4 regions of the Solibacillus sp. R5-41 genome follow, and region 1 is predicted to be linked to each of the others. Evidence: predicted binding sites of a transcription regulator. Region 1 holds the regulator's gene; each other region holds the start of a gene.
What was found. The regulator LexA, encoded in region 1, represses DNA repair genes until DNA is damaged. The targets are predictions, from matches to a motif close to CGAACATATGTTCG.
Positions count from the first base shown of each region.

Region 2: a site for LexA is predicted at 2,376-2,389, ahead of CSE16_RS09245 (DUF6434 domain-containing protein). Genes of this name have one in related genera too.
Region 3: a site for LexA is predicted at 1,829-1,842, ahead of CSE16_RS18685 (carbohydrate kinase). Genes of this name have one in related genera too.
Region 4: a site for LexA is predicted at 2,526-2,539, ahead of uvrB (excinuclease ABC subunit UvrB). Genes of this name have one in related genera too.

Region 1 covers NZ_CP024123.1:2,944,698-2,948,783, reverse strand. Annotated here, with positions in the region: gene CSE16_RS14585 (5' nucleotidase, NT5C type) at 1-27, shown strand, start outside; gene CSE16_RS14580 (prepilin peptidase) at 173-925, shown strand; gene CSE16_RS14575 (gamma-glutamyl-gamma-aminobutyrate hydrolase family protein) at 1,004-1,696, shown strand; gene lexA (transcriptional repressor LexA) at 1,744-2,364, opposite strand; gene CSE16_RS14565 (cell division suppressor protein YneA) at 2,534-2,872, shown strand; gene CSE16_RS14560 (YneB family resolvase-like protein) at 2,859-3,515, shown strand; gene CSE16_RS14555 (glycosyltransferase) at 3,847-4,086, shown strand, end outside.
Region 2 covers NZ_CP024123.1:1,923,407-1,927,492, reverse strand. Annotated here, with positions in the region: gene CSE16_RS09255 (protein kinase family protein) at 1-797, opposite strand, end outside; gene CSE16_RS09250 (class I SAM-dependent DNA methyltransferase) at 909-1,679, opposite strand; gene CSE16_RS09245 (DUF6434 domain-containing protein) at 1,760-2,338, opposite strand; gene CSE16_RS09240 (hypothetical protein) at 2,749-3,189, shown strand; gene CSE16_RS09235 (endonuclease V) at 3,462-4,086, opposite strand, start outside.
Region 3 covers NZ_CP024123.1:3,756,372-3,760,457, reverse strand. Annotated here, with positions in the region: gene motA (flagellar motor stator protein MotA) at 1-697, shown strand, start outside; gene motB (flagellar motor protein MotB) at 681-1,445, shown strand; gene CSE16_RS18685 (carbohydrate kinase) at 1,879-2,967, shown strand; gene CSE16_RS18680 (pseudouridine-5'-phosphate glycosidase) at 2,967-3,875, shown strand.
Region 4 covers NZ_CP024123.1:684,800-688,885, reverse strand. Annotated here, with positions in the region: gene uvrA (excinuclease ABC subunit UvrA) at 1-465, opposite strand, end outside; gene uvrB (excinuclease ABC subunit UvrB) at 471-2,453, opposite strand; gene CSE16_RS03130 (IDEAL domain-containing protein) at 2,797-3,039, opposite strand; gene CSE16_RS03125 (competence protein ComK) at 3,422-3,913, shown strand; one part of gene prfB (peptide chain release factor 2) at 4,004-4,086, opposite strand, start outside.

The DNA.
Region 1 (4,086 bases):
TATTTTATGGGGCAAGTGAATCAATAGTAATTCGAATTATTATTTAATACGAGATGAAGTAAATGCATTTACAGTGGTGCATTCAAATACTGTAACGGTAGACATATAAGTGACACCTTTTTATTATGAAGCTAATAAAAGTACGAGCGGAACTTAGATAGGAGCGTTGCATATGGAGATTACATATACGATTTTTGCCTTCATTTTTGGTGCTGTCTTCGGCTCTTTTTTCAACGTGGTCGGTTTGCGGGTACCTAAAAAAGAGTCCATTATTTCTCCAGGGTCCCATTGCACAAACTGCCAACGTCAACTAACAATAATCGACCTCATTCCTGTTTTTTCGTTTGTATTATTGCGCGGGAAATGTCGGGGCTGTGGTGTGCGTTATTCGCCAATTTATATGATAACAGAGCTTTTAACAGCTAGTTTATTTGCCTTTTCGTATTGGATAATTGGTTGGCAGTCAGAGTTAGCCGTGGCACTATTATTTATTTCGTTACTTATGATTATTACTGTTTCTGATATTGCGTATATGATCATTCCGGATAAAGTATTATTATTTTTCCTTCCATTATTAATCACTGCGCGCGTATTTTCACCACTCGAACCATGGTGGGATAGTTTAATAGGGGCAATAATTGGGTTTGGTATTTTATTATTAATTGCAGTCGTGTCAAAAGGAGGCATGGGCGGGGGAGACATTAAATTGTTTTTCGTCATCGGCCTTGTCCTTGGTACGGTACAGACGCTATTGACGCTCTTTTTAGCGGCGATGATCGGCATGGTGGTGGGTATCATCATCTTAAAAATCCGTAAAAAGGGCAGAAAGACACCTGTCCCATTTGGACCTTCCATCGCACTCGCTGCAATCATTGTCTATTTTTACGGCGAACCGATTTTACAGTGGTATGGATCATTATTTTGATGGGGTAATATTTAAATGTTCACACAAATCTGATAATTAGTGGTATGCTACGATTATCACATTTTTGGGAGGACAATTATGAAACCTGTTATTGGCTTAACGATGCATCCTGTTGAAGGTAAAAAAGAGATTAATAATACATACATTAATGCAATTAAAAAAGCAGGTGGCACGCCCATTTGTTTGCCGGTTATTAACGAAGAAAATATCGAGCAAGTACTTGATATCGTGGACGGTGTTGTATCAATTGGTGGTTATGATGTGAATCCTTTAATATTTGGGCAAGAACCCCATTTTAAGCTCGGTGTCGTCATTGATGAACGGGATAAAAGTGACATGCTTATTATGAAACGCGCATTTGAACGGGAAATACCGATTTTAGGCATTTGTCGTGGTGAGCAAGTGATGAACGTGGCATTTGGTGGGACATTATATCAAGATATTGATACACAAGTGGAAAACGTATTGAAACATACACAAGTTTCGCTGCGCCATGAAGTTACGCATACAGTGGAGCTCGAGCCATCAAAGCTGCAACAAATTGTTGGGGCGGCCACGATTTTAACGAATTCATTCCACCATCAGGCTATTGATGCAGTGGCGGATGGATTTATTATCAATGCCCGTGCAAAAGACGGTGTCATTGAAGGGATTGAGCATCCAACGCATCCGTATTGTATCGGTGTCCAGTGGCATCCAGAAGGGCTTGAAAATGATGCACCATCTGACAAACTATTTAAAAGTTTTATAGATGCTTCTACAAAGAAATAAAAGAAAAAGCAGCAAAACGTTACGATACGTTTTGCTGCTTTTATGTTTTAATGCACGTTGCGGTATAATCCAACGACTTTTCCAAGAATCGTTACTTGGTTGACGATAATTGGCTCCATTGAACTATTTTCAGGCTGTAAACGGAAATATGTTTTTTCTTTATAGAAGCGCTTAACCGTTGCTTCATCATCTTCCGTCATAGCCACAACGATTTCACCGTTACTTGCTGTAGAACTCTTTTTAACAATCACGTAATCACCATTTAAAATACCAGCTTCAATCATAGATTCTCCCATAATTTCAAGCATGAATAATTCATCCTCAGAAGAACCGTATGTATCGGGTAGCGGGAAGTATTCCTGAATATCTTCAATAGCAGAAATAGGGAGGCCAGCAGTCACTTTTCCGATTAGTGGAACATGAATGACGCCTTGTTTTGGTATTGTGGAGTCTCCTTGTTCAAGAATTTCAATGGCACGCGGTTTTGTCGGGTCACGACGAATAAGTCCTTTACTTTCTAAACGAGCTAGATGCCCATGGACAGTTGAACTTGAAGCTAAACCAACAGCTTCACCGATTTCTCGGACAGATGGTGGATAGCCTTTTGTACGAACTTCATCTTTTATAAAAGCTAAAATGGCTTCTTGTCGTTTTGAAATTTTTGTCAACGCTCTCACCTCTTATATAAGTAGATTTATTAAATTAAGTATACCAGTATGCGAACAAGAATGCAAACATAGGTTCTAAAAGAGGTTGACAAAAACGTACGTTCGCATTAATATATAGAACATGTATTCCGAACGTATATTCTAAAAGGGGCGAATTATTTTGGGTAAAATGAAGTTAAATAGCTTTGTATCAATGTTTTTCTTATTTTCAATTATTCTTATTGCATTTATTTTTGTAAAAGATGAACACATTACTGCATACGAACACATTACAATCGAACAAGGGGATACTTTATGGTCGTTAGCAGGGCAATATAGTGGTAAAATGACAGAGCATGAGTGGATTGTTGCGGTAAAAAAGGAAAATGCGTTACGCGATGAAAAAATTGTTAGTGGGCAACTTCTTTTGGTGCCCATCGTAAAAAACTCTAAATATATCGTAGGGCTATCTGAATCACCAGAAATACATATTATTAAAGTAGCGAGTGAAAATAATGAATCAAAATAAAGCAGTCATTTATTGTCGTGTGAGTACCGACAAATCTACACAAGAAACATCTTTAAAACGACAGCAAGAAGAACTGACTCGGTATGCATTGTCACATGAATTTGTAGACCTTCAAGTGTTCAGCGATCAACAGAGCGGGTATGAGGTCGACCGAGATGGCTTGCTCGACATGCTTGATTATATGAAAGCGTACGACATTAAAGCGTTATTTGTTCAAGATGAGACACGTTTAGGGCGTGGGAATGCGCGAATGGCGGTTCTACACCTTATTCAAAAACAGGAGGCAACTGTTTATTCGTTAAATGATGCAGGTCCATTAGCGTTAAATGAAATGGATACGATGCTACTGGAAATTTTGGCAGTTGTTGAAGAATACCAGCGCCGTATGCATAACGCTAAAATTCGCCGTGGCATGCGCCGAGCTGTTGAGAATGGGTATAAGCCGGAAAAAAACTTAAAAAACAGAGGCAATCAAGAAGGTAGAGAGCGTAAAGAAGTGCCAATCGAAGAAATTGTGAATTTACGTCAAAAAGGGTTAACATTTTTAGAAATCGCCAATATGTTAACGGGACTTGGCTATCAGGTGAGCAAGGCGACCGTCCATCGACGTTATATTGAACATATCGACAGACTTGAAGAGTAAACACTTGCTCTTCAAGTCTTTTTTTTAGCGGATTTTTAGCTAAACATCTGGAAATTATCTTAACTGGCATTTTTTGCATGGATATGGCGTAAACCTTGCACAATGATAGCTAGTAGTTTCACAATTTTTGTGTCACGTCTGAAATTATGCTTTTACTAAGGAGATAGGTTCTCCTGATGACTCATCATATTGAAACTAACTTAATAAAATGTTGCGAAATTTGTAACTAAATATGCCGAAAATTGGTAGTTTTTATTAATAAAAAATTCGATTAGCTGCATATAATTTAGTTATGACATTGTTACAACAATTCGAAGAGGAGGAATGAAGTATGACAGAAAATATTAAGTTTTCTATTATTATTCCTGCACACAATGAAGAAAAATATATTGGAAAATGTTTGGATTCAATTGTAGCGGCTTCAAAAGGATATACGAATCAAGTTGAGATTATTGTTGTATTAAATCGATGTACAGACAAAACAGAAGAAATTGCAAAATCGTATCATTGTATTACATTGAAAAATGAAGATAAAAACTTATCTAAAATCCGTAATGCGGGTGCTGCACTA
Region 2 (4,086 bases), 1.0 Mb from region 1:
TTTTCAAGCTCAGTTAATGGACGAATATGCGTATATGCCTTCATATATAATGCAAACCGTTCTTCCGGTGTAAGACTCCCATCATATGCCACATGCCAGCTATGATAAACACCGACAGCAATACACTCATTTAACAGTACTTCATTTCCAGCCAAATTGAAATCAAGTAGTGTAAGGCCTTCCTGCGTTTTAATAAAATTATAATAGCAGCAATCCCCTTGTACAGCAGACTGTGGTAAGTTCGACCAAACGGAATTCAATTGATTGCGATGTTTCATATAAAGTTCTTCTATTAAATAGAATTTTGGATGCGCATAAAACGCATCTCGAAACGCCCAAAAGCTTCTTTCATTTTCATCATAGTCACCTAAAAGTTCTGTCGCATTACCACCAAACATACTCCATGACGTCTCTTGTTGAAATGGTGAACATATGGAGAGTGAAAATTGATGCTGCCTCGCCAAAAATCGTCCGAGTATTTCAATGATTCCATCATTAACTTTCGTTAATTCTTCACCAATTATCGCTTTCTCCATCGTAATTAAATACGGATTATAAACAATTGTAAACATTTTTTCGTCTGATTTAAGATATTTCGTGACCAGTATTCCGTTTTCAAGTAACTTCTGTGCAAATTGACAGCATGCTTCTGTATAGGATCGCTCCGTTTGTTCGCCCTTTATGTAATAATCCTCACCTGTTATAGATGTAACTTTTATTAGTAACCTTTCACCCTGTCGGAAATACTTAAATGAACCAGGCTGTATCCCAAAGGCTTTACAAACGTACTCAATCATAAGTACCTCCGCTGTTCTGTTAACAGATTTCCGTATTTAGTATATAAATGCCACTCAACTAAAAATTATAACCAACTTAAGTTAAGGTTTTTTTTCCTATTCCCCTGAACGTTACCGAATTTTTTTACATACATAAATCATCTCATAGCTATCATTCGTTACAGGTGTTTCTTTCCAATCCTTGTATAAATGAAGAATTTCAAAACCTTGAGCGTTTAAAAGTCTTTCCATTTCTTTTGGAAATACGTATCGTAAACGAATGTTAGTGCTTTTTTCGTCTATTAAATTGCCATCCTGGTTTTTATATTTCCTTATTGTCGTATAATGTTGAATTTGGTCTAAAGAATCGTATTCACTAATCGTAAAAACATCCACTGTATGCTGCGTTTCACGATCAGTGTACGTTTTCCAATATTCTTCTGTAGGTGGTTGTAGCAATTCCTCCACACTTGGGAATCTAGTGCCAAAAATAAAAACCCCGCCCATTTCTAAATGATTATTTACAGAAGACAGCAACTCATCCTGTGCTTCGTTAGTAAGGAAGTGCTGAAACGAATTACCGACTGAATAGATTAAATTACTTTTGGCATTTAAATTTAACTTCGTACAATCTTGCTCGATCCACTCTATTTGCAAATCAAGCTGACCTGATTTTTTTCGGGCTTCATCTAACATCCCTTTATGTATATCAACCCCGATAAGCCTATGTCCATTTTCCGCTAACGGAATCGTAACTCTCCCCGTCCCACAAGCTAAATCGATTATGAATCCTTGCTTTTTGAATGCCCATTTTAATAGGAAAGGAATTTCGGGCATATACGTTTCATTTTCTTGATCATATAATATAGGATCTTCGTATTCTTCAAAATTGTTTAATGTCATTTTGTTCTCCTTCTATTAAAATAAGGTGTTTTCGTATAGATTGTGGCTTACTTGAACATACAATTCAAATATCAAAGTGTTTATAAGGGGAAATTACTGGATTCATATTTGTTGCTTCCAGAAAGTTTCTTAATTTCATTCCAGGCTTTTATCGCTTCTTCACGACTTTTGCATTGATTTTTCTGGTCTGCAAAAAAGTCACGAATGAATTGATTGTATTCAAATTGAGGTCCAATTTTTTTCTTGTATGATGGGTCTTTCTGTCGTTCTTCTTCCTCATACCAAGCATTTACAACATCACGATAAGTCTTTCCTACATTGTTTTTAAAGTAGTTTTGGATATAGGTGGAAAAATGGAATTTCGGAATAACTGCCTTAAAAAACACTCTTACATCTTGACTACAACGATGGTTTTCCGTAATGAAGGTATCAAGACTTAAATCTACTTGTGATTCTATCTTCTTATTGACTCTTGATTTTCTGATAGGCTTTTTTATCTCACCTGTCTGAAGAAATATTTCAATTCTATCAGATAATTCTATTTTCGATCCAGTAGCACTAAGTCCATTTTCTCTACAAAATGACTGCAATTCTTCCTTTAACCAATAGAAATCTTTAAAACTTTCGACACTAATATCTTTTGTTAGATTTGGTCTCAAATTAAGCTGCACCTCCATATATACTTATATCGATTATAGAACATTTGTTCCTAATAATCAAAAATAAATACAATCATGAGCGAAAATGCTTTAAATTATTCTGAAACAATGCATTAAATAAATAGCATCGCCATATTCAAATTCAGTGATACTATCATTCGGACTCTATACAGTGTAACATTTTCTACTCGACGGGATTCTTTATAACAATATATCTATTTCCAAAGTTTTGTCAATTAATATCTAATTATTGGAATTCATATAAAATAGCATTATATCTTTGTTCGGTCACTTCGAAAACTAACCTTCATTGTGAAGTCAGGTCATGAAATTTGTTGTAACCTTCATCATGATTAAAAGTCTAATTATTAGAATGAAATAATAGCAACTATATTGGGGGTGTGTAAATTTTGAATTTTAAAACTTTTCTACCTTTCACAGTAGGAATAAGTATTTTATTCGGTTTATTTTTCCCATATAATGCAATGGCAACAAGTTGGGTATACCCTTTTGTCGTTTGGGATGATTCTATTTATGTGATTAGCGAGGAAGCGGTCACTAATATTGACAAACAAATTGGAAAAGTGACGTCATATTCAGATATGGAGTCATATGGTGGTAATTTTTCAAATGTCTATCCAAAAGGAACGAAATATTTTTCTATCAAGGGTATTGATACAGTGGTTGCCATCGCTATTCAAGATAAGAACGGGAAATTTATTAAAGCAATTAGAGAAGGTGAATACACGTACAAAAAGGAATTCACCCAATATATTTATCAAGGATTAGGGATTTTTGCGATTTTGCTTGTCGGATTTTTCATTTTTTCTCACATTCGAAAAAAAGGTTAATGAATCCGAGGTGAGCAGGTTGGCGAATACTAATATCGAAACCTCTATTTCCATCGCCTTTTCTTCCCCTTGATGCTAGTACTTGTATAAAATTTAACACTTAGTACACTAACTAAATAATCATCATCTTCTCAATCTATGAATATGAAAATACGAAAAAGCACTTGTCGCCTGTTATAGGCAATCAAGTGCTTTAAGTTCATATATTTTCTATCTTTATTCATTCTACCTCTATTTTCTCAACTAATAGTAAAATAGATACTAAAATTAATCTATTGAGTATATTTTCTTCTACTCTCATGAGTAGCTAAATCTGCATAACGTGTCGTAATTGGTAATCGGCTATTTTTTTCTACAAAATGTAGAGTTATTTTTATTGAAGTCTCCAAATCAATCCAGTTACCGCATGAAATAAAAATGGGCTTTACATCCTTTCTCGTTCTCATCACCGCCCCATAAACATCTCCATCAACCTCTATATAAGTAAAATCACCCATTTCATTTTTAGGCATTTGGAAATCCGTATCTTTTATCTTCAAATAACTTTTTGCAACACCTATCGTAGGCTTATTTAAATAAAATGAAGCATGGGTTGCGATTCCCATATTCCTATAATGAAGATAGCCATTCCCATCAAACATATAAAGATCCGGTTTACATTGCAGCTTTTTCGCTGCTTCCATTACCACAGGAAGTTCCCGAAAAGCCAGATATCCTGAAATATATGGCACATCTATTTGTCCCCAATATTCTACTTCTTCTATGATTTGTTTTGTAATATAATCTATTACGACAATACAACAAACCCCATAATCTACTTTTCCCTCTGTCCAATATGCAATATCAATTCCAGCTACCATATGAATATCTGCTAACTCAAAATTATTTTTTAATGAA
Region 3 (4,086 bases), 810 kb from region 1:
TATTTTAATTATCATTTTTGGTACAATTGCTGCAGTAACAATCGCATTCCCAATGAAGGAACTAAAACGAATTCCGAGTCTTTTTAAAATTTTATTTACAGAAAAAAAATTGGTGAGTGACATTGAATTGATTAAAATGTTTTCTCAATGGGCGGACTTAGCTCGCCGTGAAGGGTTATTAGCTTTAGAAAGTAAAGCATCAGAAGTAGAAGATCCCTTCTTAAAGAATGGTTTAACATTAGCTATTGATGGTCAAAATGCGGACTACATTCGTGATGTATTAACCGAAGAGGTAGAGGCAATGGAAGATCGTCATACTAGTGGTGCTGCTATTTTCACACAGGCAGGTACATATGCTCCGACACTAGGGGTACTTGGTGCAGTTGTAGGACTTATCGCAGCGTTAAAAGATATGTCTGACATTGATAAGCTAGGTGTTGCTATTTCAGCAGCCTTCGTAGCAACGTTATTAGGTATTTTTACTGGTTATGTATTATGGCATCCATTTGCAAATAAGTTAAAACGTAAATCCGCAATGGAAGTAAAGCAAAAACGCATGATGGTTGAAGGGATTTTATCTGTTTTAGAAGGTGAAGCACCTCGTGTGATTGAGCAAAAACTAGCTTCATATTTACCAATGGAAGAGCGTAAGCAAATTACGGAAAGCGGGGCGAATGGCCTTGGCAAAGAGGCATAAAAAGCATAAAAAACATGAAGAACATGTTGACGAATCATGGCTAGTACCATACGCCGATATTTTAACATTACTTCTAGCCCTATTTATTGTATTATTTGCTTCAAGTACAGTTGATGAAAAGAAATTGGAACAGATGTCTGCTGTATTTAATGACGTGTTCAGTAGTGGCTCTAGTGTTTTAGATTACCCTGCAGTTATTCAAACGCCAGATAGCTTAGCGCCTGATGTTCAATCGGGTGCAACGAAATATTTGGAAGATCAAAAGGCTTTACAAGAGGTTCAGGAGCGAATGGATGAGTTTATTGCGGTGAATGAACTAGAGAAGTTATTTGAAACACAAATGACGGATGAAGGATTACTAATAACAATCCGTGACAGTGTTCTTTTTGATATGGGTAAAGCAGAAGTAAAAGACGAATATATGGCAATTGCAACTGAATTATCGCAAATTATAATGTTTGATCCACCACGTAATGTGGTTGTAACAGGTCACACAGACAATGTGCCAATTCAAACTAATGAATTTGAATCAAACTGGGAATTGTCTGTATTACGTGCGGTAAACTTTATGAAAATATTAGTAAGTGGCAATGAAGAGCTGGATGCAAATTATTTCAGCGTAAAAGGTTACGGCGAATATAAACCGATCGCTACAAACGATACAGAAGAAGGCCGTGCAAAAAACCGCCGAGTAGAGGTACTTGTCCAACCTCGTGTGAATGAAGAAGGACAAGTAATTGTAGAATAACTTGTTTCAGCAAAAGTTTCCCACTTCTATAAGTGGGGGATGAATGCCCAAGTATGACCTTGATTCAGTGGGGGTTCAAACTCCGGCTGAATAGGGGAACTAAGGCTAAGTGCGCCGCGTCGTACGGCAACGACTGACTGACCAACATCGTGTTGGTCCAATGCCCACTGCGGATGTTACAGATTTTTTTCGAGCTTGCTCGAAAAAAATCTGGACAAGAGTTAGCCGAGGTGTAATTTATCGAATAAGAAGTGCTATTTTGTTCAATTCAAAATAGCACTTTTTTTGTAGTTATAAAGCTATTAATTAGAGGAAACAATATAATACTGGTCAACAATTAGGAGGTTTTAATGAAATTGCATGAAAAAAATTTTGACATCCATCAAACAAAAGTTTATAATTTAAACAAAAGTTCCTGTTAGGAGGTGAGACTATGAATGAAAAAGAAAAATTAGTCTTCCAACTGATTAAAAAAAATCCATATTTATCACAGCAAGAAATGTCACAGCAATTAGGTATGTCTCGACCAGCATTAGCGAATATGATTTCTTCTTTAATAAAAAGAGGGGAAATTATTGGACGAGCTTACGTACTACCCGAAAAGAATCAAATTGTAGCTATCGGCGGGGCAAATGTGGATCGGAAATTTTCGATTGAAAAGGATGTTCAATTAGGAACGTCCAATCCAGCGACGGTTGGTGAAAGTGTTGGTGGGGTTGCACGTAATATTGCAGAAAATTTGGGTCGACTAGGCAATCAAGTTTCATTATTGACAACACTTGGTGATGATCATGATGGTGAGCTTCTTAAAAAATCTAGCGAAGCATTTGTTAGTTTTGAACTTGTAGAAAAGCTACAAGATGAAAAAACAGGCTCCTATACAGCAGTACTAGATAATAATGGTGAGCTAGTTGTTGCAATGGCCAATATGTCGATTTATAAAAAATTATTGCCGACTGTGCTTGAAAAACATGAAGCAACATTGCAAAATGCGAGTTGTATTATTATTGACTTAAATTGCCCGGCAGAGACAGTTCAATACACGAAGGATTTAGCAAGACAGCGGAATATTCCGTTTGTCATCGTGCCAGTATCATCGCCTAAGATGAACCATATGCCAGATAATTTAGTTGGTGTAAGTTACTTCATTTGTAATCGTGATGAAGCCGAGACGTATTTACAAGTAAAACTTGAAAATATGGAACATTATGAAGCGGCAGTTCGACAGTTAATACAAATGGGTGCAAAATCGGTTATATTAACGCTTGGGAAAAACGGTGTATTGGCTGGGAATAAAGAAAAGATTCAATATTTCAAAGCCGTAAAGACTACAGATATTGTCGATGTAACAGGTGCTGGGGATGCATTTGTTAGTGCATTTTTACACGGTGTTATTAATGAGGAAGATTTTGATGTAGCGATTCAGCTAGGATTGGTCAGTGCATCAAAAACATTACAGTCTGAAAAAACAGTAAGACCCGATTTAACAAATGAAGCATTAAATCAATGGAGGGAATTATAATGGAACAATACTTATCATATTCACAAGAAGTTTTAGAGGCAAAAGAAAAAGGGTTACCAATTATTGCATTGGAATCTACAATAATTTCGCATGGTATGCCATACCCACAAAATGTGAAAACAGCTCGTGAAGTAGAACAAATTATTCGTGATGGTGGCGCTGTGCCAGCAACAATTGCAATTATCGATGGGAAAATTAAAATCGGATTATCGGACGAGGAATTAGAAATGTTCGGTAATGCACAAGGCGTTGCAAAAGCATCACGTCGTGATATCGGCTATTTATTAGCAACAAAAAAAATTGGTGCCACAACAGTAGCAGCAACAATGATTTGCGCTGAATTAGCAGGAATTGAATTATTCGTAACAGGTGGTATCGGTGGTGTACACCGTGGTGCAGAAACGACAATGGATATTTCAGCAGACCTAGAAGAATTAGCTATGACAAATGTAGCGGTTGTTTGTGCAGGTGCAAAATCTATTTTAGATATCGGATTAACATTAGAATACTTAGAAACAAAAGGTGTACCTGTAATCGGCTACGGTACAGATAAATTGCCAGCCTTCTACACAAGTGAAAGTGAATTTGACGTTAACTTCCGTTCAGATTCTCCAGAAGAAACAGCTGCAATTTTACGCGCAAAATGGGATTTAGGATTACGTGGTGGGGCATTAGTAGCTAACCCAATTCCAGTAGAAGATTCTATCGAAGCAAGCTTTATTAATGAAATTGTCGAAAATGCATTAGCAGAAGCGGAAAAACAAGGGATTGCAGGGAAAGATGTTACACCATTCCTATTAGGGAAAGTTAAAGAACTAACACAAGGAAAATCATTAGAGGCGAACATTGCATTAGTAAAAAATAACGCACGTGTTGGCGCAAAAATCGCTGTAGAACTACAAAAGTAAATAAACTTGTTTCAGCAGAAGTCCCTTACTTTTAAAAGTTTGGTATGAATTCTAAATATGCAATTTTATTCAGTAGAGGTTCAAACCCCGACTGAATCAAGTTATTGCCCTGGCGGATGTCACAGATTTTTAAGGGGAGGTTTTCGAGCGCACTCGAAAAAATCTGGACGCAATTACGCCGAGGCGTAATAGAATTTCCTGGGGAATATTG
Region 4 (4,086 bases), 2.0 Mb from region 1:
GGGCGCGAGTAGCTGCATTTTCGTGCGTTCTGGGTACTCCATCAAACGATCAACCATTTGCTCAATTGTTTGTGATGTAATTTCGATCCCGTGTTTTGGACAAATTGGTTTACCAATACGGGCATAAAGCAGTCGTAAATAATCGTAAATTTCCGTCACTGTACCTACCGTTGAACGTGGATTACGGCTAGTTGTTTTTTGGTCGATTGAAATGGCAGGCGATAGCCCTTCAATTGTATCGACATCCGGTTTATCCATTTGCCCTAAAAATTGGCGTGCATAGGCAGATAGGGACTCTACATAACGTCGCTGCCCCTCTGCATAAATCGTATCGAAAGCGAGTGAGGACTTGCCCGAACCGGAAAGCCCCGTCACGACAACAATTTTGTCACGTGGAATAGTAACATCTATATTTTTTAAATTATGTGCTCTTGCTCCTTGTACAACTATCTCTGTATTTTTCACGCTTTTCACCCTTCTGCTTTCAATTCGAATATCATGTCACGTAATTCTGCCGCTCGCTCGAAATCAAGTGCTTTCGCTGCTTCCTTCATTTCAAGTTGCAACGTTTCAACTAATTTTTCAAGCTCCTTCTTTGTCAGCTTCTTGCCGCCAGTTACCTTTGTAATATATTGCTCTTCCTCTTCCGCAGCTTTCGTAGCCCGAATAATGTCAGGTATTTTCTTAATTATGGTTTTTGGTGTAATCCCATGCTTTTCATTGTAAGCAATTTGAATTTCTCGACGTCGCTTCGTTTCCTCAATCGCTTTTTTCATCGATTCGGTCATATTATTCGCGTACATAATGACATGTCCATTTGAGTTACGTGCGGCACGACCGATTGTTTGAATCAATGATCGCTCCGAACGTAAAAATCCTTCTTTATCTGCATCCAAAATTACGACAAGGGAAACTTCAGGAATGTCTAGACCTTCTCGCAATAAGTTAATACCAATCAAAACATCATGCGTCCCTTTTCGAAGCTCTCGGATAATTTCAATACGCTCCAATGTTTTAATTTCTGAATGCAAATATTCAACCTTTAAGCCCATTTCCTTTAAGTAATTCGTTAAATCTTCTGACATTTTTTTCGTTAATGTCGTCACGAGAATACGCTCATTTTTTCGAATGCGTTCATGAATTTCATCGATTAAATCATCAATTTGCCCTTCAATCGGTCGCACTTCCAATGTTGGATCAAGTAACCCTGTTGGACGAATAATTTGTTCGATCATTTCAGGTGTATGCTCAAGCTCGTACGGTCCTGGTGTTGCTGACACATAAATGGCTTGATGCACTTTCGATTGGAACTCATCCAATTTTAATGGTCGGTTATCAAGTGCGGATGGCAAACGGAAACCATGCTCTACTAATACTTGCTTACGTGCTTGGTCACCATTATACATACCACGTACTTGCGGTAATGTAACATGACTTTCATCCACAACAAGTAAAAAATCCTTTGGGAAATAGTCGATCAAAGTATACGGCGTCGCTCCTGCTTCACGTAACGTTAAATGGCGTGAATAGTTTTCAATGCCTGAACAAAAGCCCATTTCACGAAGCATTTCTAAATCATAATTTGTACGCTGTTCTAAACGCTGTGCCTCTAATAAACGATCCTCTGCACGTAATTTTTCTAAACGCACCTGTAATTCCTTTTCAATATTTTCAATCGCAACTTTCATTTTTTCTTCTCGTGTTACGAAGTGAGATGCAGGGAAAATAGCAACGTGCTCACGCTCGGTTAAAATTTCACCGGTCAGTGCATCTACCTCTCGAATACGATCAATTTCATCTCCAAAAAACTCGATACGAATACAGTGTTCATCACGGGATGCAGGGAAAATCTCTACCACATCACCTCGTACACGAAATGTTCCGCGCGTAAAGTTAATATCATTCCGTTCATATTGAATGTCAACGAGCTTACGTAATAGCTGATTGCGTTCAATTTCCATACCTGTACGAATAGACACGACCATTTCCCGGTATTCCTCAGGGGAACCGAGACCGTAAATACACGAAACCGACGCAATAATAATGACATCCTCTCGCTCAAATAAGGCGGATGTTGCTGAGTGCCTTAGCTTATCAATTTCATCATTAATGCTCGAATCTTTTTCGATATACGTATCGGTTTGTGGCACATACGCTTCTGGCTGGAAATAATCATAGTAACTGACAAAGTACTCGACCGCATTGTTCGGGAAAAACTCTTTAAATTCACTGTATAATTGGCCAGCTAATGTTTTATTATGCGCCATAATGAGCGTTGGTTTTTTGACTTGTTGAATGACATTTGAAATGGTAAAAGTTTTTCCTGTACCCGTTGCGCCTAAAAGGGTTTGCTCGTGCTTGCCTTCTTGTATTCCTTGTACAAGCTGCGCGATTGCGGCGGGTTGATCGCCATTCGGTTTATAGGCGGACTGGATTGTAAATTGTTCTGTCATATATGTTCGTCCTTTCTTCAAATCTGTTATGTTCTATTTTAGCATATCCTTTTTTTAATTACGAGAATTTAACGAACGTATATTCGATTCTTATATCGGGATTTCTTTTAGGGTTTGTTTTTCAGTATGGGATTTTTAGGGTAGTTTTAAGCACACGTCCCATAACGTGGGAATTTTTCGGCTATTCGTCACTTTTGGCTTTCTATCCAACACTTTCAATTTTCTATCCGTCTTCCCCATAAATCTCATTAACATATCCAGCAAATTACTCAAAATCCTCATGAAGTATCTAAAATACTTATTTCTCCATAAAAAAAACCACCTAAAATTAGGTGATTTTTAGCTAAGCTGTTGTTGATTTTAGCAATTCTTTTAATTCCATAGTGTAGTTAATAAATTTCTGTTCATTTTTTTGATCCAATGACTTATCGATGAGTGCTTTTAGTTGTTCAATTCGATGCATACGTTGTAAACGATTTAAAAACAAATCTAAATAAATTTCATTCAACAATTTTTCGGCTTGATTGCTATCCGGCTGTTGGCCAACTGCTTTTAAAAAATCTGTGTATGAATAATATTTATCCATCGATATCACCTCAATCTCTTTTATTTATTATAAAATAAACGAGACCTTATTTGCAATATATTCTGAATAATTATCAACTAACAGAACTTTCAAAAAATAGTGTTGATTTTTGTATTTACTTGTATTATTTTAAACATATAGCGAAATTTTTGTTTTTAGTTCTTTTGATTAGCTCTCAAAATTACATAAGACACAATTGCAAACTTTCCCCGATCATAATGATATGAACTTAAACTCCCAGATGCCCCAAACTTAGCAGTGTTCTATGGTAGAACTAAATTTTGACTCATCGCTATATTGATAGTGGTTCCCTCTAGCTTTCCTTGTATTTTGTTGCACTCGATTTTGGACGAGCAAAAATAAATAATAAAGGAGAAATGAAATGTCGAAAAATTTACCTCAAGTTTCTAGTTACATTGCCTCTAACTCTACTTATTTTTTAAAATCTATTTTGCATCGTGAAAAAACATACACGCTTGTTTCCGATAAACATGGGAAGGTCATCTATCCGCATAAACCAATAAAAATTATCCGCAACACGTGCAAATTGCATGGGAGTTCCTATCAAGCTAGCCTATTCCAAGCAAAACAATTTTTCGGCAAAAATAAGCATAAGCTACCCATTATGATTGCCTATGATTTTGGTGACCCATGTGTGTTATTTCCTCTTTTCTCACCAAGTTCATCACAAAACATTTGGATTTCCTTCCAATCTATTATTAACATTGTGGAGCATAACGAGGAAACGATTGTCACTTTTTTAGATGGCTCCGAGGAACGATTGCCCTTGCATTGCAAATCATTCAATCATCAATATGTCCGGGCCTCCATGTTCTATAAACATTTGATACTAAAACGTAATGCAACATTATAGCTGCTTCCATATTGCTCAACATAAAAAAGCTGTCCCACCAGTCTTTTTACATGACTTTTGGGACAGCAACTTATCTATTAACAATCAAAATCAATATGAAATTCTCGAACGTAAGTATGCTGTAATAAATTGATCTAGATCGCCATCCATTACGGCACCTACATTTCCCGTTT